Anatilimnocola aggregata: one gene and its partner. The protein of the gene in region 1 interacts with the protein of each later gene in a pairwise test. Links are inferred from orthologs where the notes say so. Each region holds a gene or a part of one and is shown in the gene's direction. Other genes may lie near its edges.

Region 1 (15,985 bases):
TCTCGAACCACCAGGTCGGCTTGCCGGGAAAATCGACGACCAGCAAATCCTGCCGGCCGTCGCCATTAAAATCCTCCGCCCAATTGCAGAACGTATCGCCGTACGTCTTGATGTTGAACTCGTTGGGCTGGGGGGTGATCGCGTGCATCTTCCAGCCAGATTTGTCGCCGGGACTACCCGGTGCTTCATACCACACGCTGCCGGCGGCGATATCCAGTTTGCCATCGTTGTTGAAATCACCCATCGCGACCCCTTCGCTGCGGAAGCGCTGATCGAGCGTGGTCTTCTTGAAGGTGATTTTGCCCGCTAATTTTCCTGCCGGATTTGGCTTCGATGCAGGATAGCCCACCGCGAGCTGGCTGCCGGTTGGAATGCTGACCTGAAAATTCTTGTAGCGAACTTCGGTCGCGCCGCCGGAATGCAATTGCAGCGCGATGACGCCTTGCCGCGAACCAGTCGGATCATCGAGATCGACGCACTTCTGGCCATTGATCCACGTCTGCACGCGACTGCCAACAGCGAGAATCTCGTACTTGTTCCAATCACCGAGTTTCACGTGCTTTTCGCCGCTCTCTTTCCACAAGAGTGCGCGGCCATGTTCCTCGTACAACTTGCCCCACCAACCTGCGCCAATATCAGCCTGGTATCCCTTCACCTCGCCATTGGCGATGGGCTCGCTACGGAACTGAATGCCGCTGTTCCCTTCGTTCCTTGCCAGCTTCACGTCGACGGAGAAGCGAAAATCACGCAGCGAATACTGACTCGTGAGCCAATGATTTCGCTTGAGGCCCGTAGTGCGGCCGACGATCTCGCCATCTTCGACACTCCATAGGCTCATGTCACCGCTGATCCAGCCTGAGAGATCTTTGCCGTTGAAGATGGAACCGGCCGTGTCGTTGTTCGCCAATTGCGGCACTTGCCCGCTACTTGCCAGATAGGCGACCAGCGACCGCGATTCATGCTGCGAAAGAGGCCGCAGCAGATCGTCGGGCATCATCGAGTTCGCGCTGATCTTCCGCTCTTCGATTTCGCTCTTGGCAATGGTCAGCAATTCGGTTGGGAGTTGCACGGTAACCGTCGCGTCGTTCTCTTCTTTGAGAATGCCGGTCACCACTCGGCCGTTGCTCAGTAACAACACTGTCGGTTGGTATTCCTTCGCCATGACCGCGCTCGGGTCGATCACGTTGCTCAGCAGATAATCGAGATTCGCCCGGTTCGAACCCGTGAGATCGGGACCGACCTTGCCACCAGTGCCGAACAGCGTATGACACTGCTGACAAGTGCGGGCAAAGACCGCGCGACCAAGCTGCACGTCGTGCGCAATGGCCGGCGGCGAAGCGAGCAGACTCTTGTACTGCGTAATCAGCAGCGCCTTATCAGCAGCCGTCTCGCGCGACGAACCCCAAACTTTCTCGAGCTGCGCTTGCAGCCCGGCATCTTTCAGATTCCGCAGATTCACGACCAGATCAGCAGTGAGATGATTGGCAGGGACTCGCTTGGCTTCGATGGCCGACAGAAGTTCTTTGGCGAATGACGCGCGACTGCAGAGCGTGGCTAAAACGTCGCGCCGCTCGTCGACGGAGAACTTGTCGTAGACATCGAGCAAGCGAGCAGGAGTCTTCGGATCATCGAGCGTGGCCAGTCCTCGAATGGCCACGGCGCGCATGGCCGGATCGGTCAGCAGGGCGGCCAGCATGGGGCCCAACTCGTCGTCTTTCACACTTAGTAGGGCGGCTAATGCGGCTTGTCGTTCTGCGAGCCGGTGGCTTGGATCCGCAGCTATTCTACGGAGCGAAATAGCGGCGGCGGCATCTCCAAAAGTCAAAGCGAGAATGGTCGTCTGTCGCTTCAAATCAGGGTCTGACACGTTCGCTAGTTTGGCTGCAACCGTTTTCCAAATCTCCGGAGGGACAACTTTTCCACGCCCCTGCAACGCCACATTCAAGCCTCGCAGAAAGGCCAGTTGTCGGCCCGCGTCGTCTGTCGAACCCAAACCGGTAAGCAGTAGCTCGAGTGATTTCTCGGGCGTGCTACCTAGACGACGAACCATATAGTCGGCGATTTTGGGAAACCGATCTCGGGCCCCCATCGCAATCGCCAGCACGCGTTGTTCGTCGACAACTGTCCGTTGTTCAAGCCCATACCAATACATGAGCGGCAAGTTGTGGTCAGTGGCGTCTTCGCCGTGAGTCAGCAGGGCTTCGACAAGCGGCAGAGTAAGTTGCCAATCCATTCGCTTGGCAGCAGATGCCAACTCCAAACGCACGGTCCGCGAACCAGGCTGTTCCTTAGCGAGTTCCAGCCAACGAGGGCCTAAATCTTCGTGATCGAAGGTGCCTGCCCGTTCCGACTGCAGACGAATGGTCCATCCCCGCACCGCTGCGCTCGGGTGCGAAAGGAGTTTCAATCCCAACTCCTTGGTCAGCCCTCCCGTCAACCGGAGTGTCCATAGGCCTCGCAGCGCATGCGATTCATTTTCAGATTGCAACGCCAGTTTCGCGACTGCGTCGCGAGCGCTGAGATCGCCGTCGATCGGACGTACGTTCGGTTCCGACCTGCCACGCAAGTAATAGCGTTCCTGCAGAATTCGCTGCGCATGCCGCTGATACCACTGATTGGGATTTGTCAGATAGGCGGTTAACTCTTCGTCCGTACACTTCTGCAAGTCCACTTTCACCGGCTTCGCGTCGTTGTAACTAATTCGATAGATCCGGCCGTTCGTGCGGTCGTGCCCTTCGGTGTTCTTGTGGTGGCATTGGTTGCGGTCGTACCAGTCGATGACCCAGACCTGGCCATCGGGGCCGTAGGTCATGTAGAGCATCTGCGACCATTGGTCGCGGGTGAAGAGAAAGTCGGGAGCAAAGTTTCCTTCATAGCCGCTCCCCTTCTGCGTGAGCAGGTCGACGTTCATCCGGTTGCCGTGGATGTTGTTCATGATAATCTGGTTGCGATACTTTTCCGGCCAACTCCCGCCGAGATAGATCATCGCCCCGGCGTGGGCATGACCACCGCCGAGTTCATCCGACTGCCGCCGGTTGTCGGTGTTCCACTGATTGCCGACGTAGTGCCGATGGACGGCAATCGTCTTGATGTCGTCGTAAGTGTGCGGGTTGAAGTGCTGCCCCGCTTGTCGCTGGTAACGAGCACCGGGAATGATGTGATAGAGGTGAGGAATGACGCAGGCGGTAACGAAGGCCTGCCCTTGCTCGTTGAAGTCGAGCCCCCACGGATTGCTCGTGCCGTGGGCGAAAACCTCGAACTCATGACGCGTGGGATGATAACGCCACACGCCGGCGTTGAGCGGAACGCGTTTGTCCTTCGGCGTCCCCGGTTTGCCGACGAGGCTGTGCGTGAAGACACCGTGGCAGCCATACAGCCAGCCATCGGGGCCCCAGATAAAACTGTTGAGCGTTTCGTGCGTATCTTCTTGGCCCCAGCCATCGAGCAGAATCTGCGGCTCGCTGTCGGGGACGTCGTCGCCGTTCTTGTCGGGAATGAAGAGGAGGTAAGGAGCAGCACCGACCCAAACACCGCCGAAGCCGAGTTCCATGCCGCTGACGAGGTTCAACTTCTCGGCAAAGATGGTCCGCTTATCAAGCGAGCCGTTGAGGTCGGTATCTTCGAAAATGAGTATCCGGTCGCGGCCTTTCCCTTCGGGCGCACGGACCGGGTATTCGTACGCTTCAGCGATCCAGACTCGCCCGCGGTCATCAATGGCCATGGCAATGGGCTGATTCACGTCGGGCTCGGATGCCCCGACTTCGACTTTGAAGCCTGGGGGAACCTGCATCTGCTTGACGGCTTCCGCGGCAGTGAGCCCCGCGTGCGGATACAACTGCTCCAGCGCCGGCGCGGAAGTGTTGGGAACGTTCACCGGCCCGCGCGGAGCTTCGCGAAACTTGGGCCGCGCGGCATGCAGACGAAAATCGTCGAAGTTAATGTGTCCCCAGCCTCCGGAGTGATCGTCGACGAGGCGAATGTAGATTAGCTTGCCGAGGTGCGGCGTCAGATCGACCACCATCGGGCGCAGGCTTTCGGTATTCGTGCCGCGCGACGTGCTGATGACTCGCTCTTGGGAATCCTTGACCGCGGGATCGGGTAGAAGAACCAACTCCAGCCTTGTTTCCGGATGATTGCCGCCGGCGAGCAAGAAACTGGCGAAAGGCTCCGTCACTTTGAAGGGTTTTGAACTGAGCGTCCCCTTCGGTTTGTCGAGCAGTTTTTCGAACGTGCCGATCCAATATTGGCCGGTGTGATCCGCCTTCTTGCCGACGCCGTAGGGACGCTTCGGATCGATCTCCCCCTTGATGGGCTGGCCGTTGAACGCGTCGCCGGTGGCGGTCCAATCTTTCAGCGTGCCATCTTCGAAACTGAGATTCAGCGGCTGGCCATCTTCGCCAACGGGAATGACGCCCGGCTTCTCGAGCGGCTCGTTGAACAGGTTGGGTTTGTCTTGCGCTAGCGAGGCACAAGCGAAAATTAACCAGGACGCAACGAGGAGACCGGACCAGCGAAGACGGATACGCATGAGAGAAGATCACTTACTCGCGGGCACGAAAAGAGAGGCCTGTTGCCAGAACAGGTCTATTCTCGGTGGCCCAGCGGTGAAGTCAATCAAGGAGCGGGCTCGTACGGCGATGCCTGCGCCCTTCAGGTAGCCCGAAACGTAATTGAGGAGAAATTGAGATAACGGTTCGCTGCAGCAGAACGTGACTTCAGAATAGCTCCCTCGCTGACGCGTCGGGCTACTTAGGAACGAGTGGCACTTAGCGATTACTCGACATCTTCGCTGACGACGTTGGCGGGGTCGTGATCGCGGAAGCGATAACCGACGCCGCGAACGGTTTCGATCACGTCGGCGTAGTTGCCGAGTTTTCGGCGGAGGGCACGAATGTGGACGTCGATCGTTCGTTCCATCACCATCGTGTCTTCGCCGAGGGCGGCGTCGATCAGTTCAGTCCGATCGAACACGCGGCCAGGCTGGCGAATGAGCGTATCGAGAAGGCGGAACTCGCTGCGCGTGAGGGGCAAAGGCTGATCGTCGATCGAAGCTTGGTGGCGGCGGCGATTGACTGTCACCCCTTGGCGCTTGGTGATTTCGTCGGGAATGCCATCCCCCATTCGTCGGCGACGGAGCGCCTTGATCCGTTCCAGCAACACCTTCACGCTGAAGGGCTTGGTTACGTAATCGTCGGCACCGAGTGAGAAGCCGATCAGTTCGTCGGACTCTTCTGCTTTGGCGGTGAGCATGACGATGAGGGTTTCTCGCGTCGCGGCATCGGCTCGCAAGCGGCGGCAAACGTCGAGCCCGTCGACAACGGGAAGCATCAAATCGAGCAGGATGATATCGGGCGATTTGAGCTGCGCTTGCAGCAGTCCATCTTGACCGTCGGAAGCCGCGAGAACGTCGTAACCGGCTTGCTTCAAGTTGTAGGTCAGCACTTCGCTGAGCGAACGGTCGTCTTCAATTACCAGAATCTTGGTCTTGGCCATAAGCGCGCCTTAAGGGCAGTGTCAGGAAGGCGATTCCGAAAGTTTGGCGTGGCGATGCCGCACGATGTCACCTTCCACCAGATAGATCACATCTTCGGCGATGTTGGTGGCGTGATCGGCAATGCGTTCCAAATGTCGGACGCCGGAAAAACAATGCAGCGAGGCCGCGACCATGTCGGGCTGCTTCTGCATGCGGGACTGTAATTCGTCAATGATGTCGCAGTTGTATTGGTCGACCTGCTGATCCATGGCCAGAATGCGGCGGGCTGCGTGCGAGTCGAGATTCACGAACGAATCCATCGCGCCGCGCACCATCTGGGTCGCAAGGACAACCATCTTCGGCAAGCGATCGGGGACGATGAAGGCTGGATGCTCGCTGATGGCGCGGGCACGATTCGCAATGCTCACGGCCAGGTCGGCGATTCGTTCCAGGTCGGCATTGATCTTGAGCACGGTCGCGATGCGACGCAGGTCGATCGCCACCGGCTGGTGGAGCGCCAGCATCTTCAGGCACTCTTCTTCCAAGTGCACTTCGTGCTGGTCGACGAATTCGTCGCTGCTGATGACCTGGTCGGCGAGGTCGAAGCGGCGTTCGCTGAGGGCCTGGGTTGCCCGGTCGATCATTTCTTCCACCATCGACGAAATGGTCAAGAGCTCGTTGATGAGTCCGTCGATGTCGCGTTGTAGATGTTTGCTCATGGATTTTCCAAGCGGGCGGTTCACCCTCAGGGCGTAGAGAAGTTTGACGCAAGCAGAGAGGTTACTCGTGAAGATACGATGAAGAAACGGTGAAGCCCATCCCCCCGCCAAAGTGGCTATTGGCCCTGCGTGCCTTACCGCGACTTCGCAGCGCAAGTTTTGCCAGCCGCAAAAGGGGGGTGTCCAACAATGCGGGCCATTGTTGGACAGTACCGAGCGCAACTCTCGGGTTTGGCGGGCAGGTGGTGTCCAACAATCGGGCTTTCGTTGGACAATTACGTTGAAATCGAGGGCCAGGCTTTCCCGACTTACGTCGCCATTGGCGGGGTCAGTGCCAGCAGCCAGTCGTTGACAAACGCCCATGGCTCGGATAACTAGGGTAGTTTGGCGCATCGTGGACGATCACGCCTTTCCCTACTTATTGTCCTCTTACGCAACCACCATGCGCATCGATCACTCCGCCAGCACCATCACGGCCCCCCACTTTGCCGTGATTGACGATCTAACTTCGGGCGACCTGAATTCCAGCGATACCCTGGTTTGTGATCCTGCCACTGAACCCAGCGAGGGCGATCAGCCTCTCACTTGGGAGGCGACTTCGTTTCCAGGCTTGCCGTCGATTGTGATGGCTGACGAAGAAGAAGCTGGCGAGATTGACGACTTCGACGAAGAGGATTTTGACGACGAGTTCGACGACGACTTCGAAGAAGAACTCGAAGACGAGTACGACCTGGCCGACCTGGAAGAGGTCTCGGACGACGACCTGGCTGCCGACGATGTCGAAATCCCCATCGGTGGCGACTTTGTCGACGAAGACGAAGAGCCCGAAGAGCCAGTGCTCCCCGAAGATCCCGATGCTCCTCCGGCGGACGAAGAGAAACCCGCCAAGGGAAAAGGTAAAGCCAAGGGGAAGGGCAAAGGCAAGGCCAAGGATGAAGATGAGGACGATGAAGATTTGGATCTGGACGACGACGAATAGTTTGCTTTCGCCTTAGCAAACTGAGCGGGGGACGAAGCTCGTGTTGAGCCGATTCCGGTGGAAAATCGCGGCTCGGCCGGAGCCTCGCCCTCCCGAACGATTAGGACACATCTGCCCGCTATCGGAGCTTCGCGACGACCATGTTTCAGCCTGTGCCGGCCAGCGCGCCGTTTCCCCGCATGGAAGAGGAAGTCCTCGCGTTCTGGAAAGAACAGGCGATCTATGAGAAATCGCTCGAGCGCCGCCGTGGCAGCAAAAAGTTCGTCTTCTTTGAAGGTCCGCCCACGGCCAACGGCATGCCTCATCCCGGGCACTGCCTGACGCGGGCCATCAAAGACCTCTTTCCCCGCTACCGCACCATGCGGGGCTACTTCTGCGAACGCAAAGCAGGCTGGGATACGCACGGCCTGCCGGTCGAAGTTGAAGTCTGCAAAGAGTTGGGCATCCACAGCAAAGAGGAGATTGAAAACTACGGCGTCGAGCCCTTCATCCATCGCTGCCAGGAGAGTGTCTGGCGGTACATGCAGGAGTGGGAACGACTCACCGAACGCCTCGGCTTTTGGGTCAATCTCAAAGAGGCTTACGTCACCTATCACCAATCGTTCGTCGAGAGCGTCTGGTGGTCGCTGAAGAACCTGTACGACCGCGGCCTGCTCTATCAAGGTCACAAGATTGTCTGGTGGTGGGCCCAGGGTGGCACCGCGCTCTCTTCAGGCGAAGTGGGCCAAGGCTATCGTGAAGTGGCCGACCCGAGCGTGTATGTCCTCTTTCCGCTGCTGGACGATGCCGACCAGAAGACCGATACATCGCTGCTCGTCTGGACGACGACGCCCTGGACTTTGCCGAGTAATCAGTTTGCGGCCGTGCATCCGGATTTGGATTATGCCACCGTAGTCGATAGCCAAACCGGCCAGCGGCTTATCATTGCTGCGGCCCTCGTGGAAACGCTTGCGGGGAAGATCAAGCGAGAATTGACAGTTGAGAGCACCAGCAAGGGAAGCACGTTGCTTGGTAAGCGATATGTGCCGCCGTATGACTATTACTATCAAGCTCACGGCAACGAAACGGGCAAACTGAAAGATGGTGGCAAGCTGCCGGTTGCTTGGCGCGTTGTCGCAGCCGACTTTGTAACCACCGACAGCGGTTCTGGCGTTGTCCATCAAGCTCCCGCCTTCGGCGAAGTCGACTTTGATGTACTCGTCGCTGAACAAGCCAAGTTCGAAGCGGGACAGGGCCCGCATTTGATCTGCGCCGTCGGACCCGACGGCAAGTTCACCAAGGATGCGCCCGAGTACGAAGGCCGCTGGGTGAAGGATTGCGATAAAGACATCCAGCGCGAGCTCAAGGCAAAGGGCCTGCTCTATCACCAAGAGCAATATCTGCACGACTATCCGTTTTGCTGGCGGGCGGATCAGGATCCGCTGATTCAATATCCGCGGCGCAGTTGGTTCGTGAAGACGACGCAGTTCAAAGACGAAATGCTGGCAAATAACCAGCAGATCAACTGGTTGCCCGAGCACATCAAGGATGGTCGCTTCGGCAACTTCTTGGAGTCGAATGTCGACTGGGCACTTTCACGCGAACGTTACTGGGGCACGCCGCTGCCGATCTGGGTTTGCCAGCAAACGGGGCAGATGGAAGCCGTCGGTAGTTACGAAGAACTGCTGCAGAAGCCCGGCGTCAAAGGGACCGATGTTTGGGATAAGGCCAAAGCGGTCAATCCCAAGCTGCCCGATGACTTGAAGGTTCATAAGCCATACATCGACGAAATCACCTACGACTCGCCGTTCGCCAAGGGCGCGCACATGCGCCGCGTCAGCGAAGTGATCGACTGCTGGTACGACAGCGGCGCGATGCCGTTCGCCCAGTGGGGCTATCCACATCAGGGCGTCGACAAGTTCGCTGAGCAATTCCCAGCGGATTTCATCAGCGAAGCCATCGATCAAACGCGTGGTTGGTTTTATAGCCAGTTGGCGATCAGTACGTTGCTGTTTGGGAAGGGGACGGGAGGCGAGGGACGAGAGGCGGGGGCAGAGAAGCCGTACCCACATCCGTTCAAGAACTGCATCGTCCTTGGGCTGATGATGGGTGAAGACGGCACGAAGATGTCGAAGAGCAAGCGGAACTACCGCGAGCCGCGCGAGATCTTCGATAAGTACGGGGCAGATGCGCTGCGCTGGTACTTCTTCGCCAATCAGCCGCCGTGGACGACGATCCGTTACGCCGAGCGGGCCATCAAGGACAGCATCCCCGAGTTCTTGCTGCGGCTGTGGAACTGCTACAGCTTTTTTGTCATCTACTCGAACATCGATGGCTTTGATCCTGGCCAGCGAGTTGCGCCGAATACGGCCGATCTCTCGAAGGGAAAGGGTTACCGGCCGGTGAAGAAGCGAGGCGAACTCGATCGCTGGATTTTGAGCGAGTTGAACCGTACCCTCGCGGCCGTCATCGAGCGGATGGACGCCTACGACAACTTCGAAGCCTGCAAGCAGATCAATGCGTTTGTCGACGGCCTGTCGAATTGGTACGTGCGCCGCAGCCGCGATCGCTTCTGGTCGAGTGACAAGGAAGGGCAAGAGAAGCTCGATGCTTATTGGACGCTGTACGAGTGCCTACTAACGACCGCCAAGCTGATCGCGCCGTTCACGCCCTTCCTGTCGGAAACGCTATGGCGAAATCTCACCGGCGTTTTCGGCGAGCGAGCACTCGAATCGGTTCACCTGTGCGATTATCCCGAGCCCGATGCCGCAGCCATCGATGAAACGCTCTCTGCCCGCATGCAACTGCTGCGTGAAATTGCCTCACTCGGCCGCAGTGCGCGAATGGACAACAAGTTGAAGGTTCGCCAGCCGCTGGCAAAGGTTGAAGTGATTCTCTCGGCCGCGACTCACCAGGCTTGGCTGCAGCAGCACGACGCTCTGCTGCGCGACGAACTCAACGTTAAGCAGATCGAATACGCCGAGGACGCGAACAAGTACATCACCTACCAGATTCAGCCCAACTTCAAACGGCTGGGCCCACGCATTGGCAAGTTGCTGCCCGAGTGCAAAAAAGTTCTCGGTGCGGCCAATGGTGGCGAGTTGCTCGCGCAAATGACCGCCAACGGCACCGTCGATCTCAAGGTTGGCAGTGAGACGATCAGGCTCGATGGCGAAGACCTGCAAGTTCGCTTGCAAGCCAAGCCGGGCTGGGCCGCCGCTCAAGGCCGCGGCGTGGTGGTGGTGCTGTCGACGGAGATCACACCGGAGCTAGTGCGAGAAGGCTACGCCAACGATCTGGTCCGCGCGATTCAAGACCGCCGGAAGGATTTGCAACTCGAATATACCGCCCGAATTACAATTCGCGTTGCTGCCGAAGACCCAGAAGTATCTGAGGCAATTCAGGAGCATGGTGAGTTTATTCGCAATGAGACGCTATGCGATGAACTTACCGAGGGCGTCAATGAGCATTCGACGGAGATCGAACTTGGTGCCGGCAAGTTGCAATTGAGCGTTAAGGAAAAGATTTAGACCCGCTGTGACTGCCGCATTCACTTCACCGCTCCCCATTGCCGTGCTGATCTCCGGCGGTGGGACGACGCTGCGCAACCTGATTGAGCGGCAACAGCACGACGAACTGCCGATTGATCTTCGGCTGGTGATCTCGAGCAGCCCGACTGCGAAGGGTTTGCAATTCGCTGCTGATACCGGGATTCAGTCGCTGGTGATCGAGAAGAAAAAGAAAGACTCGCCTGCGGACTATGAGCGGGCGATGTTCGAACCTTGCCGTGCGGCCGGTGTCCAGTATGTGGTGATGGCCGGCTTCTTGAAGCACGTCCCGATTCCGGCCGACTTTGAGAATCGCGTGATTAATATTCACCCTTCGCTCATTCCGGCCTTTTGTGGGCAAGGGATGTACGGGCTGAAGGTTCATCAGGCTGTGATTGATTACGGCGCGAAGATCACCGGTTGCACGGTTCACTTCGTCGACAATCAATACGACCATGGCCCGATCATCGGGCAATGGCCGGTGCCGGTTCGTGACGACGACACTGCCGAGACTCTGCAAGCCCGCGTTTTCGCCGCCGAGTGCGAAGCCTATCCGGCAGTGCTGCGAGCCTTGGCCGCAGGACAGATCTCCGCCACGGGGCGCCGCATTTCCTGGCTCCGCTAATCCAGCGATCCTGGCAATCTGGAGCCGGTTCTGCGTGAATTCTGTCGCATTCTGGCGACAATTTCGCTCGATACAGCTTTCCCATGCCTCCAAGTGCTCGCATTTTGAAATTTGTCGCGCATAATAGCTTGCCCTTTCTACCTGTCTAACCGCAATCTGAGACAGATTTCGCGCACAATCGGTAGATTTCTTTCATTCAGTTGCTTGATTTCTACCACTCTGTTGGGCAGAATAGGTAAATCAGGTGAAAGGAAACGAACGGTTGATCAAGCAGTTGCTAGCAGACGAGCGCCGGGGCCGATTGTCGGAGCTGATCCGACAACGCGGGTTCGCGTCGTTGCCGGAGCTGGCTTCTCAGCTACAAGTCTCGGAATCGACGGTCCGCCGCGACCTAGATTTTCTGGAAGAGACCGGGGTCGCAAGGCGTACGCATGGCGGCGTCTTCTACACCGGCCCCAGTCCCAAGCTGGCCCACTTCGATCAACGTCAGTCTTCGAATTGGGATAAGAAGCGGCGGATAGCTGCGGCTGCGGCCCGACTGATCGAGGACAACGATACTGTTCTGCTCGACGGCGGCAGCACGACCTATGAACTGGCTCAATTGCTCGTCGGTCGTCCGTTGCAAGTCGTTACCAATTCATTGCCGGTTGCCAACTTGTTCACTTCCAGCGATCAAGCCGATTTGGTGTTTGTGGGTGGCTATGTCCATTCCCGGACCGGCGTTTCGCTTGGGCCTTATGCCAATCAAATGCTCGCGTCGCTGAACGCTCGACGAGCGGTACTGAGTGTGGCCGGCATCAACGAACGAGGCTGTTACAACAGCAACCTGCTGCTGGTCGAAACCGAGCGAGCCATGATGGCCGCCGCGGAACAAGTCATTGTGGTTGCCGACAGCACGAAGTTCGGCCACACCAGCCTGGCGCTGATGTGCCCGCTCGACAAGATCGATGTGCTGGTGAGCGATCACGAACTGTCACGCGAATGGCAACACACTTTAGCCCAGTCCGGCACCGTGGTGCGCTTGGCTGCTGAGTCGGGCGATACGACCAGCCCAGAAACCGCGAGCCCCGATGCCACGGCCGAAACCAATTCATCCTCCACGCATATTGCTTGAGATTTTGCCGCTATGAGTACCTCTCCTACGCTTGACCGCGCGGTCGTCGAACAGATCGTTCGCCAACTCGTTTTGGGGGGCGCGACGAAATCTCCTGCCGCTGAAACGGCTCCTGCTGCGTCCGGCAAAGTGCCCGAGTTGATCGTCAGCATTTCGGCCCGCCATTGCCACCTGAGCGATGCCGATGTCGAAACGCTGTTTGGTCCCGGCGCTAAGCTGACCCCTGAGAAGGATCTGTATCAGGACGGTTTTTATGCGGCTGCCGAAACGGTGATGATCGTTGGTCCGCGCCGTCGCATGTTGCCGAACGTGCGTGTGCTGGGACCGACCCGACCGTACAGCCAGGTCGAATTAGCTTTCACCGACAGCATCTCGCTGGGTATCGATGCTCCGGTTCGACATAGCGGCAACATCAAGGGAACACCGGGTTGCGTGCTGGTTGGCCCCAAGGGCGTAGTTGAATTGCAGGAAGGTGTGATTCGCGCTGCCCGCCACGTTCACATGAACAACAAAGACGCCGAGCGCTATGGCGTGAAGAACGGCGACTTTATGAAGCTGCGGATCGAGTCGCCGCAATGCACGGTGGTTTTCGAAGACCTGCTGGTGCGGGCCGATGCGACGAGCAAGCTCGAAGTGCATATCGACACGGATGAAGGAAACGCTTGTTTCCTGGATGGTGCCACGAAGGTGGAACTGCAGCCTCAAGCTCACGACTGCAAGTGCAAACACTGAGCTAACTCACAAATCAAATCACTCCGGTGATTGGCTTCTTTGGTTGACAATTGAAACGGTTCGTTTTTTATTTCGGAGATTGCAATGGCTAAGAATTCAGAAGCGATCGGCATGATTGAGACGAAGGGCTTCATTGCCCTGGTCGAAGCAACCGACGCAATGCTCAAAGCTGCCAACGTGCAGTTGGTCGGTTGGGACAAGGTCGGCAGCGGCCTGGTTTCGGCCTTCGTCACGGGCGACGTGGCTGCTGTGAAGAGCGCCACCGATGCGGGTGCTGCTGCTGCGGGCCGCATTGGCGAAGTCGTCAGCGTGCATGTGATTCCTCGCCCGCACGAAGACCTGGGCATCGTGTTGCCACCATCGATCAAGCGAGTTGCCAAGTAACGGCCGACTCTGCAAGCTTTCGAACATTCATCACAAACAGACAGGTAACGGTTCATGAATACGGCAATTGGTTTGATTGAAACGAAGGGCCTCGTCGGCCTGGTCGAAGCGACCGACGCGATGGCGAAGGCCGCCAACGTGCAAATCGTCAAGCGGATCGGCATCGGCGGCGCGCTGGTTACGACCATCGTCACCGGTGACGTCGGCAGCGTGCGGGCTGCGGTTGAAGCGGGCGCTCATGCTGCTTCGCAAGTGGGCGAACTCGTGGGGAGCCACGTGATTCCTCGCCCAGCCGAAGGCCTGGTCGAAGCGTTCATGTAGTCGATTCGCTCGTGGCGGATCGAGGCAGCAGTAGCAAGGACGTTCAGGAGGAGACTGCAGCAATGAAGGTGTTAGTCGCCAATCTCGGCTCGACGAGTTTCAAGTATCGGCTATTTGACATGGCCGACGAACGACAACTCGCGCGCGGTGGTGTCGAGCGTATCGGCTCGGCAGAAAGCCCGTGCTTTGTCGAGATTCAAGGACGTCGGCAGGAATTGAAGGCTCCGGTTCCCGACCACGCAGTTGCGGTGCGGCAATGCCTCGCGCAATTGACCGATCCTCAGCAGGGTTGCCTGCAGAGCGAGAAGGAAGTGGCGGCCATCGGCTTCAAGGCCGTGCACGGAGGACGCGTGAGTGGTGTGCAACGAGTGACACCCGACGTGCTCGCTGCGATGGAAGAGATGAATCTGATTGCTCCCGCTCATAACCCGCCGTATATCCGCGCCATGCGGTTGCTCGGCGAAAAGCTGCCGGAGATACCGCTCGTCGCCGCGTTCGAGACTGGCTTTCACAACACGATTGCCGATCGGCTGCGACACTATCCGGTGCCTCATGAATGGGCCGATCGATTGCACATCAAGCGGTGGGGCTTTCACGGAGCCAGCCATAGTTACATCGCCCAGCGGACCAGTCAGTTGCTCGGTCGCTACGACCTGCGGATCATTTCGTGCCATCTTGGTGGCTCGAACAGTCTGTGCGCGATTCGTGGCCAACAAAGCGTGGCAACCACGATGGGGATGAGTCCGCAAACGGGCTTGCCTCACAACAACCGTGTGGGCGATTTCGATCCGTTCGCGATTCCGCTCATCATGCAGTCCGAAGGCAAGAGCCTGCATGAAGTGCTCGATACGCTGGCGGAGAAGAGTGGCCTGCTGGGATTGTCCGGCATCAGCGGCGATGTGCGGGATTTGGAAGAAGCAGCTGCACAAGGAAATGGACGAGCCAGGCTGGCGCTCGATGTGTTCGTCGCAGAGATCCGCCGGCATTTGGGCGGCATGCTGATCGAACTCGGGGGAGCCGACGCCATCGTCTTCACCGGAGGAATCGGTGAGAACGGGGCGAACATTCGCGCGGGCGTTTGTGCCGACCTGCAAGGCCTAGGCATTGAACTCGATAGCAACCTGAACGCAACCAAAGGTTCTGCCGAACGCTGCCTGAGTACGCCTGCCAGCAAGACGCAGATTTGGGTCATTCCCACCAACGAAGAACTGATTGTGGCCCGCCAGACCAAACACGTGCTCGAAAATCGGTTCGAAGGGTAACTGTCATGTTCGTCGCCAAAGTCACCGGCAGTCTGATTTCGACGCAGAAAGTAGCCACGATGGTGGGCTTCAAACTGCTCATCGTCGAGCCTTATCGCATTGAGCCGAAAGAACGCCAATCGCTGACGACCACAGGACGGACCTTTGTCGCGGTCGATACGCTCGGCGCGGGAATCGGCGATTACGTCATTTTGACTCAAGGTTCCAGCGCCCGTTTGACGCCAGAAACCAAGACACTTCCCATCGACGCCGTCGTGGTGGGAATTGTCGACAAAGTTCAAGTGGATGAAGGCACCGTGTATTCACGGGACTAGCGAACGATTCACGCGAATAACCGCCCGCACCTAACCAACTCACCAAAGCTATATGCAAATCAACGAAGCTCTCATTCGCAGCGTGGTCGCACAGGTCCTTTCCGAGGTGGCCCGCACGGCGCACGTCTCCGGCCCCAAGTACGCCGGCCGTCACGGCATCTTCAGCGATGTGAACGAGGCCGTCGGTGCCGCTCGCGATGCCTTTGAGCAATTGAGCGAACGCAGTCTCGAAGATCGCAAACGCGTCATCAGCCATATTCGCCGCATCTCAATCGAGCAGTGCGTCGAACTCGGCACGATGGAAATGAACGAGACCAAGGTCGGCCGCCTCGATCACAAGATCGAAAAGCTGAAGACCCTGGGTGAAAAGACTCCGGGCGTGGAGTTCATGCGGAGCGAAGTTTTCAGCGGCGATCATGGCCTGGCCGTGATCGAGCATGCTCCGTTCGGTGTGATCGGCGCGATTACTCCCGTGACTCACTCGCTGCCGACCATCACCGGCAATGCGGTGAGCATGATCGCTTCGGGCAACTCG
Region 2 (15,020 bases), 700 kb from region 1 along the record:
AAATCCGGCTTGCCACTGGGAAGCGTGGCGCAGACAATCCGCCTGACCACCAATTTATCGGCGACGTCCCCCTTGGAGATTCCTATCGAAGGGAAGGTTGTCGGCGATATCGTACTGGTTGGTCCCGACGTTGTCAGCGAGCAGAATATCGTCCGGTTTGGGCCTGTGGCTGCTGGCAAAGGTAAGTCGGTTACCGTGCATGTGCTGGTGAAAGGTCCGCATCGAAGCGAAACGAAGTTAACTCTGGCGGGCACCGAACCCACCGGATTGTTGGCTGAACTTGGCAAGGAATCGAATGACAACCCGCAGGTGGCACGCTACCCGCTCACCATTTCGATTGCCAAAGATGCCAAGCCGATTTCAAAGCTCGGTACGACAGCAGAAAATGCGGGAGTAATTCGGATCGCCGCCACGCACCCGCGAATCAAAGAGTTCGTGATTCTGGTGCGATACGCGGTGACAGAGTAGGCCGCGAGCCCGATTGATATTTGAGAGTTAAACCTGACACGGAAGTAGGTCGTCATGCGAGTGGGTGGAACGGATTTACAGCGAATTCTAGCAGTCTGCGTGACGACGCTGGCTTGTTCGTTCCTGTGGCTCGGCTGCAATGAAAAGCCGGCCCCCGTACCGCCGGAAGTTCCGGTTCAGCAGTCGAGTAGTGAGACTGATCAGAAAGTTGACGATCCTCAACCCGAGGTTCCACCAAGCGAACTGACAAAGCAATCCACCGTTACTCCCGCGGTGCAATTGCCGCCAGAACAACCGCCAGCGGCCACCACCAAGAAAATCCCCACCCAGCCGCTGTTTGCGGGGTGGCCAGAACCAAAGCTGGTCTTTCTTGTTACCGGTCAACAGCAAGGATATATCGAACCGTGTGGCTGTACCGGCCTCGCGAATCAAAAAGGTGGTTTGGCTCGCAGGCAATCGCTGCTCAACGACCTGCGAGAGAAACGGGGTTGGAATGTGGTTCCCGTCGATGTTGGCAGTCAAAGCAAACGCTTCGGCAAACAGCCCGAGATCAAGTTCCAGCGAACTGCCGAAGCCTTGCGAGCGATGGGCTATCAGGCAGTCACGCTGGGAGCCGATGATCTTCGTTTAACGGCGGGTGAATTGACCGCGGCTACCAATCCCGATGATCAGCCGAGCATCTTCGTCAGCGCCAATGTCGCGGTGCTGGCGCGCGATCTTCAGCCGACTTACAAGATCATCGAAGCGGGCGGTAAGAAGATCGGCATCACGGGAATACTGGGTGATTCCCTCGAACAAAAGTTGGCTGGCGACGAACTGGTGCATGAACCGGCCGCTGCAGCACTCGAGAAAGTGAGTGCCGAACTGAAGGCCCAGAACTGCGATCTATATGTACTCCTCTGTCATGCGACGCTGGAAGAAAGTCGTAAGTTGGCTGCTGCAGCGCCACTCTTTGATCTGGTAGTTACTGCCGGCGGCGTTGGTGAACCGACCTTGGAACTCGAAAAGATCCCTGGTGGCAAAACAATGATGGCCCAGGTAGGAACGAAGGGAATGTACGTTGGCGTCGTGGGTGTCTTCGATGATGCCAAACAACCGCTACGTTACGAACGGGTTCCACTCGATAGCCAGTGGAAAGACTCGCCGCCAATGTTGCAGTTGCTGGCCGACTATCAACAGCAACTCGAACAAATGGGACTATCGGAACTTGGCTTGCGACCGCAGCCCCATCCGTCGGGTTTGCATTTTGTTGGTTCCGATAAGTGCGGCGAGTGCCATACCAAGGCCTTCGAAGTTTGGAAGAATACTCCTCACTCGCACGCGACAGATTCACTCGTCAAGCCGCCAAATGAAAGAGGCCATATCGCGCGGCACTTCGATCCCGAATGTCTTAGTTGCCACGTGACGGGTTGGGAACCACAAAAGTTCTTTCCCTTTACCTCGGGCTACACCTCACTGACAGAAACTCCGCTGATGCGGCACAACGGTTGCGAAAACTGCCACGGTCCTGGTTCCGCGCACGTGGAAGCCGAAAGTGGAACGGTGCAACTGGCTCAAGCGGAAGTCACCAGCCGGCGCGACGCCATGAAACTGTCGCTGGCTGGCGGTGTGGCCGAGCGAAAGTGCATGGAGTGCCACGATCTCGACAACAGCCCCGATTTTCACGTGAAGGGGGCCTTCGAGAAGTATTGGAAAGATGTCGAGCACAAGGGGAAGGATTAGGTTGAACCTGGATGGCACGCAAGAAGTCCGCGAAGTCCGATGTGCCGTCCGCGCCTACGCCCGACGAGCAGCCAAACGCAACTGCTGTAAACAAACGTGGGCCGCGCTCGGCCTCGACACCGCGCGTAGTCGTGTTTGAAGATCCCGATCCCGCAGAAATCGCTGAGTCCCTTGGTCTGGCGCATTTTCAAGAGCCCGATGATGCGGGCCTGTCGTTAGAAGAATTCGGCCAGGCCTACGCTTCGCTCATGACCGAGGCGGCCGATCCCTACGAAGCCGCGGCCAAGCGAGTTGAAGCTGAGACAACTGTCGCGCCTGAGAGTTCGAAGGAAACGTCTGCGGAGAGCGATGACGAACCGCTCGACGTAATTGATGGGGACGACGATGACGCCGCGGAAGTCACGCCACTGACAATTCTCGAAGCGATGTTGTTTGTCGGTCATCCCTTAGGCGAGCCACTCACCAGTCAACAAATCGCCGGCCTGATGCGTGGCGTGCGGCCAGCAGAAATCGACGAACTGGTTCAAGAGCTGAATGATAGCTACGAACGCGATGGCTCCGTTTATCACGTTGCCGCGCATGGGGCCGGTTATCGGTTGGAACTACGTCGCGAGTGGGGGCCGATTCGCGATCGGTTTTATGGCCGGGTGAAAGAAGCCCGTCTGTCGCAATCGGCCGTCGATGTGCTGGCAATCGTTGCCTATCAGCAACCCATCACCGCCGACGAAGTCGAACGGCTGCGCGGCAAACCCAGTGGTGCCGTGCTATCACAATTGGTTCGCCGCGATGTTCTACGGGTCCAACGAGCCGAACCAAAGGCACCGCCACAGTTTCTTACGACTGGTCGGTTTCTCGATCTTTTCGGTCTCGATGACTTGAGTGATTTGCCGCAGAGCCTTGAAGGTGAAAAGGGACTCTAAGCTTCGCCAACGGAACGCTGCCAGCGGATGTTTTCGCTAGCAGCGCATTCGTTCTTCTCAGCATCCTGCGCATTGTCGGCACGATTCGACTTTAGCCAACTTGGCCCGCGCGACGATGACAAACAGGGGCGCGCTTCGTCGCGTCCGAACCGCGGCAAGACATGCGTCGCGGCTGTTCGAAGCCGGAGAGGCTGTTTGTTGCGAGGAGAGGTGCACGATGAAGAAATATCAACCATCGTTCGGTCGTCGTACGTTGCGTTTCGTCGCAACTTGCACCCTGTTGGTCTGTGCACTAAATACAGGCTGCAAATCGCCCTGGGGTTGGTGGGGCAGCGGATCTGGTGGCACGGGGGGCATGTTCAGCTCGGCGACACCCGATGTCGGCAAGCAGAAATACGATGGTCTGTCGCAAGACTTCTCGTCCGGTGCTGGAGGTGCCTATCAGCAACCAAAGGCCACGAGCGGTAACTACGTCAGCAACGCGTGGAACAAGTCGACGGCGGCCGTGGGTTCGGTGTTCGCTTGGAAGGGAACCAAGTCAGCAGTTCCTACCGACGACCCAACCAGCTTGGATAGCAAGACGAAAGCAATCACTCCCGATATTCTGATCGCTGCTGGCCGGATGTACGAAACCAAGGGGAAGTTCCCCGAAGCGCTGCAGCAGTATGAAAAGGCCCTGAAGGTCGCGCCCAACGATCTCGCCTCACTCATTAGTATTGGTCGGTTGTACGACCGCCAGGGAAACTTCCCAAAAGCGATCGAAACCTATAATCGCGCCGCGGCGGCCCATCCTAAGAGTGGTCTTGTACAGAACGACCTCGGACTGTGCTACGCCCGCCAAAAGGACGCTGCTCGGGCCGTCGAACATTTGACGATGGCCTGCGAACGATCTCCCAAGGATCCCAAGTATCGCAATAACCTGGCGACAGTCCTCGTCGAAAATGGCCGCACCGAAGAAGCCTTCCGCCATCTCAAAGCGCTCAACAGCGAAGGTGCCGCGCACTACAACCTGGCTTACTTGCTTGTCGGTCGGGGTAAGCAGGAAGAAGCAGCCCAGCACCTGCGTTTAGCATTACAAGTTGAACCGGAACTTAGCGCCGCACGCGAACTACTGGCCCAAATGGGTGGCGTTCCCGAGCAGAACGTCCAACAGCCGTATGCTCAAGTGAATGCTCAACAGCCAATGGATCAACGGCAACAAGCGCTCAGCCTGTTCCAAGCGGGCCCAGTTCAACGGACGGCGCCGACCGGCCAGAGTCCATTCCAGCAGGCTTCGCAAACGACGAGCAATCCGGTCGAGATCGTCTTCCCGACCGCGCCGGCGAATACGCAGCAGCCCCCCTCCGCACCCACTGCGTTCGCGGCTCCTCAGCCAACTGCGTATCCACAGCAAGTTCCTGCGGCGCAACCCGACGGCTCGTACCGGATTGCGGACGACGAGACTCCGCAGTTGCTCCCCCCTGTTACCGAGTAGTTAACAAAACGTAGTAGCCGCGCGTGATTCGCCTGACCGCCGAGTTGCGGTATGATGGGTGAGATATTACTCCACCCAGGCGAGCCCGCGCGTGAGACTTTCGGCCCAGTCCGAGCCCCGACTTTCCGTCAACCCCGGCGACGTTACGCTCGATGCGCCGTCGGATCCCAGTTCGGACAACGGCAGCGAACAAGTCTGCCGTCTCCATCTGAGGGAAGGAAATAGCACAGCTGTTCGCTCGGAAGTTACGCACCTACTCCGGTCGCGTCTCCGTTCCGCTTCGCTGTTAATCTTCGCAGCGCTAGCCGTTTTTCTCGTCTGGCACACGCTGTCGTTCGACCGATGGGATCGGGTGATCTATGTCGTTAACTACGCGGCCCATATCGTTGCCACACTGATCCTTGGAATGCTTGGCTTTCTGCTCTGCACCCGGCGAGAATTCACTCTCTCCGAGCTCCGCTGGATTGAGATTGCCACGTTTTTTGTACCAGCCGGTTTCTTCGCCACGCTCCATTACAGCCGGGCGACGTATTTTGCAGAAAACTATGGCATGCATCCCGAAGTGGCCGCGGCCTGGCTTCTGCCGATTTACATTTATGCCTTGTTCATTCCCAACACTTGGCAACGAGCAGCGGTGTTTATCGGCGTGCTCTCGGGGTTGCCGGTGCTGCTGATTGCGCTTTCGGCAATTACACACGTCCAAAGTGCCGAAGTCTTGCTGGAACAGTGGGACACGGTCGTAGTTACTGTCTTGGTGATGGCGATTGCTGCCGTCAGTTCGGTTTGGGGTGTCCACACCATCAACACTCTTCGCAGCGAGGTCTATCAGGCCAAACGCCTCGGCCAATATCAGCTGAAGCAACTGATCGGCAGCGGTGGCATGGGCGAAGTCTATCTCGCCGAACATCAGCTGATGAAGCGCCCCTGCGCGATCAAGGTGATTCGTCCAGAGAAGGCCGGAGACCCCAAGGTTCTTGCCCGCTTCGAACGCGAAGTGCAGGCGACTGCGCGACTTTCGCACTGGAACACCATCGACATCTTCGATTATGGCCGGGCCGACGACGGCACGTTTTACTACGTCATGGAATACTTGCCCGGCATGAATTTGTCGGAATTGGTTCGCCGCTTTGGTCCACTTCCTCCTGGCCGCGCGATCTATCTGATTCGCCAGGCCTGCGATGCGTTGCAAGAAGCCCACGATTTGGGACTCGTCCACCGAGATATCAAACCCGCCAACATTTTTGCCGCTTCGCGCGGCGGCGTGTGTGATGTTGTTAAGCTTCTCGACTTCGGCCTTGCTAAACCGCTGACCGACCTCAACGCGGCGCATTTGACCGCCGATGGAACCATCACCGGTTCGCCTTTGTTCATGTCTCCGGAACAAGCCACGGGCGACACAGAGCCCGATTCGCGCAGCGACGTCTATTCGCTTGGGGCGGTTCTGTATTATCTGGTCACGGGTAAGCCAGTCTTCGAGGACGATAAGCCGCTGAAGATTATGTTCAAGCATGCCCACGAGACGCCGGTTCGGCCTTCGCTCGTGCGCACCGATCTGGCTGGCGACCTCGAGATGATCGTTCTCCGGTGCCTGGAGAAGAATTCCGGCCAACGTTTTCAATCTGCCTCTGACCTGGCTGCCGCACTTGATCGGTGCCACGACTCCGGCACTTGGACGCGTGAACACGCCCGCGAGTGGTGGCAAGAAAACGAAGTCCCGATTGAACGCATTCCCGAACTCAGCGCCTAGCAAACGAGAGCATGGCCTGGCTCCTACTCATCGTCGTCCCCAGCAGTCCCGATATCTTCCCCGCCGCGCTTCATCCGCCAGCGCAAGTACGAGTCGATGAAGCCCTGAATGTTGCCATCAAGCACCGTGTGGAAGTTGCTTACCAGATAACCAGTGCGCTGATCTTTGACTCGTTGGTCGGGATGCAAGAAGTAATTGCGAATCTGTGAGCCGAAGCCGACCTTTGATTTGGCTTTGTACTGCAGATCTTTCTCGGCTTCACGCTTTTCATCAGCCAAGCGGGCCAAACGAGCGAGCATCATCTTTCGCGCGAGAGCGCGGTTCTGGTGCTGGCTCCGTTCGTTCTGGCATTTCACTTCAATGCCCGTTTCGTAGTGCATCAGCCGAATCGCACTCTCCGTCTTATTCACGTGCTGTCCGCCGGCACCGCCGGCTCGCATCGTTTCTTCGCGCACATCCTTGGCCCAATCGACCACAATTTCCGATTCGTCGTTGATCTCGGGTGCGACGTCAACCGCAGCAAAACTCGTCTGTCGCTTTCCTTCCGAGTTGAACGGGCTGATGCGCACCAGTCGGTGAATGCCGTTTTCACCTTTGAGAAATCCGTACGCCATCGGACCACGAATGGCGACTGTCGCGCTGTTGATGCCTGCCTGGTCGTTATCCAACCGGTCAAGCACGACGAATTCAAAACCAGCTTTCGCCGCATATTGCATGTACATCCGCAGCAGCATTTCGGCCCAGTCGTTGGCGTCTGTGCCGCCGTCGCGCGCGTAAATACTCATGATCGCGCCAGCAGAATCGTGCGGGCCGTTGAGTAGCGCCTGCAGTTCGAGTTCGTCGACCAGGGATTCGAGCTCGCCGATTTCGTTGGCGACTTCGCTGGAGAGACTGTCGTCGGATTCGGCCATTTCGAGCAGGCCGGGCAAATCGGCAGTCCCCTTGACCACGCGTTGCAGTGGCTTGGTGACGGCGAGCAAGGCCTTCAATTGGGCCATGACATCGCGGGCCTTCTCCTGGTTGTTCCAGAATTCGGGCGCGACCATCCGCTCTTCAATTTCCCTTACTTTTCTCAGCTTGTTGTCGTAGTCAAAGACTGTCTCGAAGTTGACCGACCCTGACCTGCAGCGTACTAACGCGGCTGTACCATTCAGTTTCCATGATTCGTGGGCAATTCTCTGCTGAGTTGAAGGAGCTAGGCTTTCCACAATATTAGCGGTGCAATGGTCGAGAGGCGAGGGGCGAGCAGCTAAGACAGGAGACTTTAGCGCCGTTCAAGACCGGCTGGCAGACTCCTGCACGATCACGCTCGCATTCGGTGGGGGGATTGCTAACATGGCATGCACGTTTACCTCTCCACTCGGTTGCCTGCGGAGCGATTCCGATGACCGTGCGACGTTTGTCTGCATTCTTGTCGTTCTTGTGCTTGGGAATTCTCGCGTGCGGCGGTTGCAGTCCTGCTGCCGTCGAACCGAGCGGCCCCAGCGAGCCTCTTATTGAAACGGGCAAAGTGCCAATCAATGAAAAGCGACCGATCGGCATCTCGGTTCTCACGCTGAATAATCCGTTCTTCAAGGTGATCGCCGATAGCGTGACGGCCGACCTTGCGAAAGAAGGCTACACGACAATCGTCGTGGCTGGCGAGTTGGACGTTGCCAAGCAGCAAAGCCAAATTGAAGACTTCATTGCCAAGGGTTGTTCGGCAATTGTACTCTGCCCCTGCGATTCCAAAGCGATCGGCCCAGCAATTCAAAAAGCCAACACTGCGGGCATTCCCGTCTTCACGGCAGATATTGCCTGCCTTGCGCCGCAGGCAAAAGTCGTCTCGCATATTGCCACCGATAATTACGGTGGCGGCAAACAGGCCGGCGAGGCGATGATCGAAGCGCTCGGGGGCACAGGGGGCAAGGTCGTCATTCTTGACTTCAAGCAAGCGGAATCGTGCTTGTTGCGCGTTAAAGGCTTTAAGGAAGTGATCGCTGCCTACAACGAGAAAAATCCTGACAGAAAGATCGACATCGTGGCCGAACTTCCCGGCGATGGCAAACGCGAGAACGGCAACAAGGCGGCGGAGGACGCCCTGCAAGCTCATCCCGATTTGGTCGGCATCTTTGCCATTAACGACCCCTCGGCACTGGGTGCTTATGTTGCGCTGGAAAAGGCAAACAAGACTGCGCAAGTGAAGATAATCGGCTTCGACGGTCAGGACGACGGCAAGCGGGCGATTCGCGACGGCAAGATTTACGCTGACCCAATTCAGTATCCTGAGCGGATGGGGCAACTCACCGCCAAGTCGATTCTGGAATATTTCGATGGCAAATCGCCACCAGCCGAGCAACTGATTCCCACCGAGCTCTATCGCCAGGCAGATGGGCAGAAAGATGAATCGCTGAGCAAGTAGCTTTTCATCTGCCCCGATTCGTCAGCCAACGATATGGGATCTATGCCTGCCACAGCCCAAAACTCGAATAGGTATCTTGCCTGGCTGCGCTGGTTGCTGGCCGAGCAGGCGATGCTCGTCGCGCTGGTGATTCTGATCGCGGTGCTCAGCGTGCTGACGTGGGATAAACAATCGCCGACCGGTGCAGTTGCTGGTCAAGTTTTGGCCGCCAGAATCAGCGGGCAACTGGCGACCGGCAACTCGGTGGCAATCCTCACGCGCAGCACCAGTGAGGATCTAGCCTTCGCCACTGAACTAAAGGCGCAACTAGAGCAACGGGGATTTCGGATTCCCGTGATAGTGAATGCCGAGCCGCCACAAGCTCGCGCGGCGCTTGAGGCCGCGACATTGGCGGGGCAAAAGATCGACCTGATCGCAGCCAGCGAAGTTGCCAGCAGTTGGACCGCCGTACAACGGTGGGCCGAGAGGCAGTCACAACCCGTGATGATCCTGAAACCGCAGCCCTATTATTGGCCCAACTTTCTGAAAACCGACAATCTGCTGAACATCAGCAACCAAATCGCCGTAATCGCGATCATTGCGATCGGGATGACTATGGTCATCATTACCGGCGGCGTCGATCTCTCGGTCGGCAGCTTGATCGCGCTCTCAGCTGTGATCTGCACTATTTTGCTCCGTGATCTGGCAGGTGGGCAAAGCGCATCGCTATTCGCCACATTGGCGTGCAGTCTGGCTGCGATTGGTGCCTGTGCCTTGTTTGGCGCAGTCTCCGGGACATTCGTCACGTTGCTCCGCGTGCCGTCGTTTATCGTTACGCTCGCAATGATGTTGCTGGCTGACGGAGTCGCCTACAACCTGTCGCAAGGAGCGACCATCGACGAAATTCCGCGGGCGTTCATGTGGCTGGGAAAGGGTACAGCGCTCGTCCGAATCCCCAATTCCGCGGTGTTGATGATTGGCTTGTATGTCGTCGCCCAGTTCATCATGACAAAAACAATCTTCGGCCGGCATTTGTACGCGGTCGGCGGCAACCTGAAGGCAGCCTGGCTGTGCGGTGTGCCGGTCAAGCGCGTGACAATCGCTGCCTATATCATTTGCGCTGCGCTGGCGGGCCTTGGTGGCGTGCTGATGGCATCGCAACTGGGGGCCGGCAGCCCCAATTATGGCTCGAAGCACGAACTGATGGTGATTGCAGCAGTCGTGGTTGGCGGGACTTCGCTGGCGGGTGGTCGCGGCACCATGTGGGGGACCTTTATCGGAGCGCTGATTCTGGCAGTGATCGCCAATGGCATGAATTTAGTTGGGTTGGAAAGCAAGCGGCAGCAGATTGTGCTGGGAATGGTTATTCTAAGTGCAGTCCTGCTCGACCGAATGAAGCGACCACCCCATGAATGAAGTACCTGCGACCTCCGAATCTGCCGCGCCCGTCTCACCCAAGAATTCCCGTTCTGAATGGAAAACGGCTGTGCTCGTGTTCCTCGGCATTGTGGCGACGTATTTTTTAGTTGCCTACGTAGTGATGCCTCTGGTGTGGAAGCGTTACGCACATCGGCATCCGGGGCTCGATAATACTCCGGGCATGACTGTCGCCGCCGACGGGCACTTGGGCGATCCGATTAACGTGGCCCTCGTTAGTGCCGAAGCTGATTTGAAACCGGTGATGGAAGCCGCGGGCTGGTTTCCGGCCGATCCCTTGGGAGTGCGCGCTGACCTGAAGATTGCCGCCGATACGGTCCTCTCGCGCGAGTACCGAGCGGCCCCAGTCAGCAATTTGTTCTTGTATGGCCGCAAGGAAGACTTTGCCTTTGAAAAGCCGGTCGGCAACAATCCGCGTCAGCGGCACCATGTGCGCTTTTGGAAATCGGCTCAATTGGACGATCAAAATCGTCCTCTGTGGGTGGGTTCGGCTGCGTATGACTCGCATGTCGAGTTGAGTCGTACGACCGGCCAGATCACCCACCACATTTCCCCAGATGTCGATGCCGAGCGAGACCTGCTGTTTGGCGACTTGCAGCAGACCGGGCGGCTGGTCGATGTGCAGTTGATTGCCGATTTTCACAAAACCAAATCAGGCAAGAACGGCGGAGGGGATCCTTGGCACACCGACGGCGCGCTGATGCAAGGCACAATTCGGCCAGCTACTTCGCCTTGAGGTGGTTCTGGCAATTCAGCTCTAGGTCTCCTCTCAAAATGGCCGCTCGCCCCGTATAATCGACGTGACAGTGAAGAAGTCCGTTGCCCGCAACCCAGGAGTGTGGGGGTTATGACTCGCCGTAGCCGAGCGCGAGAAGTCGTGCTGCAAGTTTTATTCGAAGACGATTTGAACCCGGATCGGAAGACGATTCAGGCCGACGATTTCATGCGCAATCGCCTGAATCAGGACCAGGAATTGCTCGATTTTGCTCGCCGACTGGTGGCGGGAGTGCGAAAGAACCGGATCGAACTCGACGACCTCCTGAAGCAGACAGCTGATAATTGGAGCCTCGAGCGGATGGCGGTGATCGACCGGAATATCCTCCGGCTGGGCGCTTATGAGATGCTCCACTCCGATACGCCCGAGCGAGTGGCGATCAATGAAGCGGTCGAACTGGCCAAACGTTTCGGGGCCAAACAATCGTTCCACTTCGTCAACGGAATTCTCGACCGGTTCGTTAAGGAACGTCGGGAAACGGGCAAGTCAGAACAGGCGGAAAAGTAATTGCCAATCGTCTGTGCCCAGCGGCGATCTGTGAAAATGGTCATTCTTGCCGCAATCAAACCAATCTCGTCCTCTTGCTAAGCGGGTACCGGCTAGTTGCCCCTGGTGCCCAAGATAAGACCTATGGGAATTTTTGACTATTTCAAGAAGAAGCCCGATGAGCTTGCTTTGCCCGAGGCACCACAGTCGGCCAGCAAACCCGCAGCAGAAGCGGCAACTCCGCAGAGCATCTTCACCCGCCTGCAGTCGGCGCTGAAGAAAACGCACGACGTCCTCAACACCGATATTCGCGACTTGTTCAAGCGCGAGGGTCGGCTCGTAGATGACGAGTTCCTGACGGAACTGTTCGCCGCCCTGGTGAAGACCGATATGGGTGTCGGCCCTGCCAACAAGCTGCGCGATCGGGTGAAAACCGATTTTCGCGGGCGCGTGGTGCAAATGAGTGATGTGCTAGCGGCCGTGAAGCAGGAACTGCGCGGCATGCTCGACCAACCAGGCCAACAGCAAGCATTGCAGTTCGTCACCAGCGGGCCCACAGTTATCTTGGTGGTGGGCGTGAATGGCTCCGGCAAGACCACTACAATCGCTAAACTTTGCCAACGCTTCAAAGATCAGGGTAAAAAGGTTGTCCTCGGCGCTGGAGATACCTTTCGCGCGGCGGCTGTTGAACAGCTGACGATCTGGGCCGATCGCTTGGGCGCGGAAATTGTCAAAGCCGAGCCGGGCGCGGATCCAGCGAGTGTTGCTCATCGCGCGGTGGCGAAGGCCGTCGAAGTGAATGCGGATATCTGCATTGTCGATACCGCTGGACGCTTGCAGACCCAGTCGAACTTGATGCAGCAGCTCGAGAAAATCCATCGGGTGATGGGCAAAGTCATACCGGATGCGCCACACGAAGTGCTGCTGGTGTTGGATGGAACTGCGGGGCAGAACGCAATCAGCCAGGCTCAGGGTTTTTCGTCAGCCGCCAAGTGTACGGGCATTGTGCTCACCAAGCTCGATGGCACTGCCAAGGGTGGTGTGGTGGTTGCCATTCGGGAAAAGTTCGCGATCCCAGTCAAGTTCGTGGGGCTTGGGGAAAAGGCTGCGGATCTGGCAGAGTTTAACGCGCAGCAGTTTGTCGATGCCCTGTTCGAGGACCTTGTGTGAGCTTCGTTTCCTGAACTCGAACCCTGCTTGCGCGGGCATTCCTAAAAGCGTGCAACGTCCGGAATTGATTGAAGTCCGGTTGTAACGACCTTAACGACGGCACCTGCGGAACATCCGGCAAGGTTTCACACCCGCGACGCAAAGTCGCGGTTTCTGCCATGTTTATCGAGTGAATGTCTTGCACCTGCCAGCGCGGCAGTACCGATATCAACAGTGCTGGGATAAGGCGACGGTTTGCCCTTCCAATTGCTTGCCACGGATTCCCAGTACCTGCCTGTTGGCCCTACCTGTTTGGCGTGACGAACTGCGCCGTTTGTCGCGCTCTTTGCAACCGTTTCCTCATGGACTGGGGAGTTAAAACCATGAAACTGTCGAAGCTTGCTTTCGCTGCCGCGATCGCTTGGGGCATTTACACAAGTAATGCCTCTGCCCAAACGTATGGGCAACAACCACAAGTTCGTCAGGTCGCTGCGACCAACGACTACTTCTATCAACCCGAGGCTTCGCCCAGCGACCGGCCACCGCCGGCCCCGATGGTCGAACAAGCCCCAATGGCTGCCGCTGCTGCTCCGGCCGCATGCGACGCCTGTGCCGAAGAAGAAGAAGCCACCTGCGATCCTTGGCGGTTGTTCTGCCAAAAGGAATGCGGCTGGAACATCACCGGCTTCGTCAACGCCGGCTACACCTACAACTTCCACAACCCACCTTCGACCTTCAATGGCCCAGTGACCTTCAACGATCGTGATTCTGGTCAATTCAACCAGTTGTATCTCGTCGCTGAGAAGGCCATCGACCGTGAAACGTGCTGCTGGAACTGGGGTGGTCGCGTCGACCTGCTGTACGGTTCGGATTACATCTTCACGCAATCGCTGGGCTGGGAAACGACCCCAACCGGTGGAGCGAAGTGGAATACCAATCCGAACTACGGGTTGGCCATTCCTCAGCTGTACGCCGAAGTGGGTAACGAGAACAACTCCATCAAGCTCGGTCACTTCTATACCGTTCTCGGTTACGAAGTGGTGCCTGCGAATGGCAACTTCTTCTACTCGCACGCTTACACGATGCAGTACGGCGAGCCCTTCACCCATTGGGGTATGCTCGGTTCGTACAAGTGGAGCGACGAAGTCAGCCTGAACTACGGCATTGTGAACGGTTGGGATGCTCTCGACCGCGTTCAGAATGACCCGGGCTTCATCGCTGGTTTCACCTGGACTGGCTGCGAAGACGTACTCGCGTTCAACGTGATTTACGGCAACGAACCTCGCTTCGACAATACCGCCGTCTACACCGATCGCTATACCCATAGCCTCGTGTATACCCGCAACATCAGCGAAGATTGGCAGTACATCTTCCAGCACGATTACGGTCGCCAGGTGGCTGGTGGTCTGGGTGGTGCGGAAAACGCTGAATGGTACGGCATCAATCAGTACCTCTTCTACACAATCAACGATTGTTGGAAGTGGGGCTTCCGTGGTGAATGGTTCCGCGATGACGATGGCGTCCGCGTCACCGGTGTTCGCCCGAACAACCCGCTGGCCGGTTCGACGTTCGCTGGCAACTTCTACGAGTTGACCACGGGCCTGAACTACTCGCCCACTGCGAACCTGACCGTCCGCGGTGAAGTCCGCTACGACTGGTTCAACGGTATTCCTGCCGGCGGTGCCTTGGCCCTGCCCTACGATGACGGCACCCGGACTGACCAGACCACCTTCGGTATCGATTTGATCTACCTGTTCTAAGCCAACGGTTAGCAAAGAGCCAACTTGCTTTCTCTCTGGAGAAACAGGTAGACCGCAGCTGAGAGTCTAGTCCTCTCAGCTGCACGAATCGCGACAAACGCCCGCCGCAGGATCAAACGATTCTGCGGCGGTGTCGTTTCTTGCCTCGCGCAGCTCGGCTAGAACGTCTGGATGTTGCTGACTGGCCGTTAATCGATGGGATCGCCCGCGTTGCGAGTCACCAAGGCACAGACCACACGTGTGGCGGTATTTTCTGCCAAGAATCGCACCGAACCATCGCCGAAGCCGGCCATCGCGCCACCGGGATGAAACGCAAAGATCTCGTCCGCATTCGTGACATTAATCGCGTAGGCACCAGCGGCCGTTCCCGTGCTGTTGTAGCCGTGAATCACATGCTCGTTGCGATCGCTGAAGGCGCTGGAATTGGCGTCGGAATGGGGCCCAGCCGATGCTCTCTTGCCGCCACGGCGATAAACGGCGGGCCGCCCAGCACACTCGTCGATCCAAAACGTATTGGAGAGCCCATCGCCTATTTCTGCAAACCGCAGCGCTTCATTCACCTTCATCACGCCGTCGCTCGATGCGTTACTCGCTGGATCAAGCAAGCCCAAGCCATTCAGCCCAGAAGTGCTGACATCGTTCATGATGCCGTAGTCGCTGGCGGCCGCGCGAATATCGAAGCCGTCCTTCGTTCGCTCCTCC

What was found.
Region 2: the proteins of ileS (region 1) and ETAA8_RS21485 interact in binary tests that used the Escherichia coli proteins (3 or more experiments, as listed by UniProt). The link is inferred for Anatilimnocola aggregata from one-to-one orthologs.

The regions. Positions count from the first base shown.
Region 1 is NZ_CP036274.1:6,436,164-6,452,148, forward strand. The notes cover bases 7,007-10,880. They hold ileS (isoleucine--tRNA ligase), read left to right. Parts: upstream 7,007-7,311; coding sequence 7,312-10,680; downstream 10,681-10,880. Other genes in these bases: ETAA8_RS24235 (hypothetical protein), read left to right, coding at 7,007-7,171; purN (phosphoribosylglycinamide formyltransferase), read left to right, coding at 10,688-10,880. Also shown: ETAA8_RS24220 (PVC-type heme-binding CxxCH protein), read right to left, coding at 1-4,528; ETAA8_RS24225 (response regulator), read right to left, coding at 4,774-5,493; phosphate signaling complex protein PhoU, read right to left, coding at 5,515-6,192; more of ETAA8_RS24235, read left to right, coding at 6,635-7,006; more of purN, read left to right, coding at 10,881-11,323; ETAA8_RS24250 (DeoR/GlpR family DNA-binding transcription regulator), read left to right, coding at 11,568-12,437; pduL (phosphate propanoyltransferase), read left to right, coding at 12,450-13,169; ETAA8_RS24260 (BMC domain-containing protein), read left to right, coding at 13,254-13,553; ETAA8_RS24265 (BMC domain-containing protein), read left to right, coding at 13,608-13,874; ETAA8_RS24270 (acetate/propionate family kinase), read left to right, coding at 13,937-15,136; ETAA8_RS24275 (EutN/CcmL family microcompartment protein), read left to right, coding at 15,142-15,450; ETAA8_RS24280 (aldehyde dehydrogenase family protein), read left to right, coding at 15,503-15,985. UniProt on the Escherichia coli protein: Catalyzes the attachment of isoleucine to tRNA(Ile). As IleRS can inadvertently accommodate and process structurally similar amino acids such as valine, to avoid such errors it has two additional distinct tRNA(Ile)-dependent editing activities.
Region 2 is NZ_CP036274.1:5,734,746-5,749,765, reverse strand. The notes cover bases 6,815-9,723. They hold ETAA8_RS21485 (substrate-binding domain-containing protein), read left to right. Parts: upstream 6,815-7,715; coding sequence 7,716-8,732; downstream 8,733-9,723. Other genes in these bases: ETAA8_RS21480 (ABC transporter permease), read left to right, coding at 8,775-9,723. Also shown: ETAA8_RS21515 (DUF1573 domain-containing protein), read left to right, coding at 1-468; ETAA8_RS21510 (multiheme c-type cytochrome), read left to right, coding at 568-2,190; SMC-Scp complex subunit ScpB, read left to right, coding at 2,202-3,110; ETAA8_RS21500 (tetratricopeptide repeat protein), read left to right, coding at 3,328-4,584; ETAA8_RS21495 (serine/threonine protein kinase), read left to right, coding at 4,676-6,331; more of ETAA8_RS21480, read left to right, coding at 9,724-10,127; ETAA8_RS21475 (LssY C-terminal domain-containing protein), read left to right, coding at 10,120-10,884; transcription antitermination factor NusB, read left to right, coding at 10,996-11,430; signal recognition particle-docking protein FtsY, read left to right, coding at 11,554-12,579; ETAA8_RS21460 (porin), read left to right, coding at 12,942-14,318; ETAA8_RS21455 (DUF1559 domain-containing protein), read right to left, coding at 14,507-15,020. UniProt on the Escherichia coli protein: Part of the ABC transporter complex RbsABC involved in ribose import. Binds ribose. Also serves as the primary chemoreceptor for chemotaxis.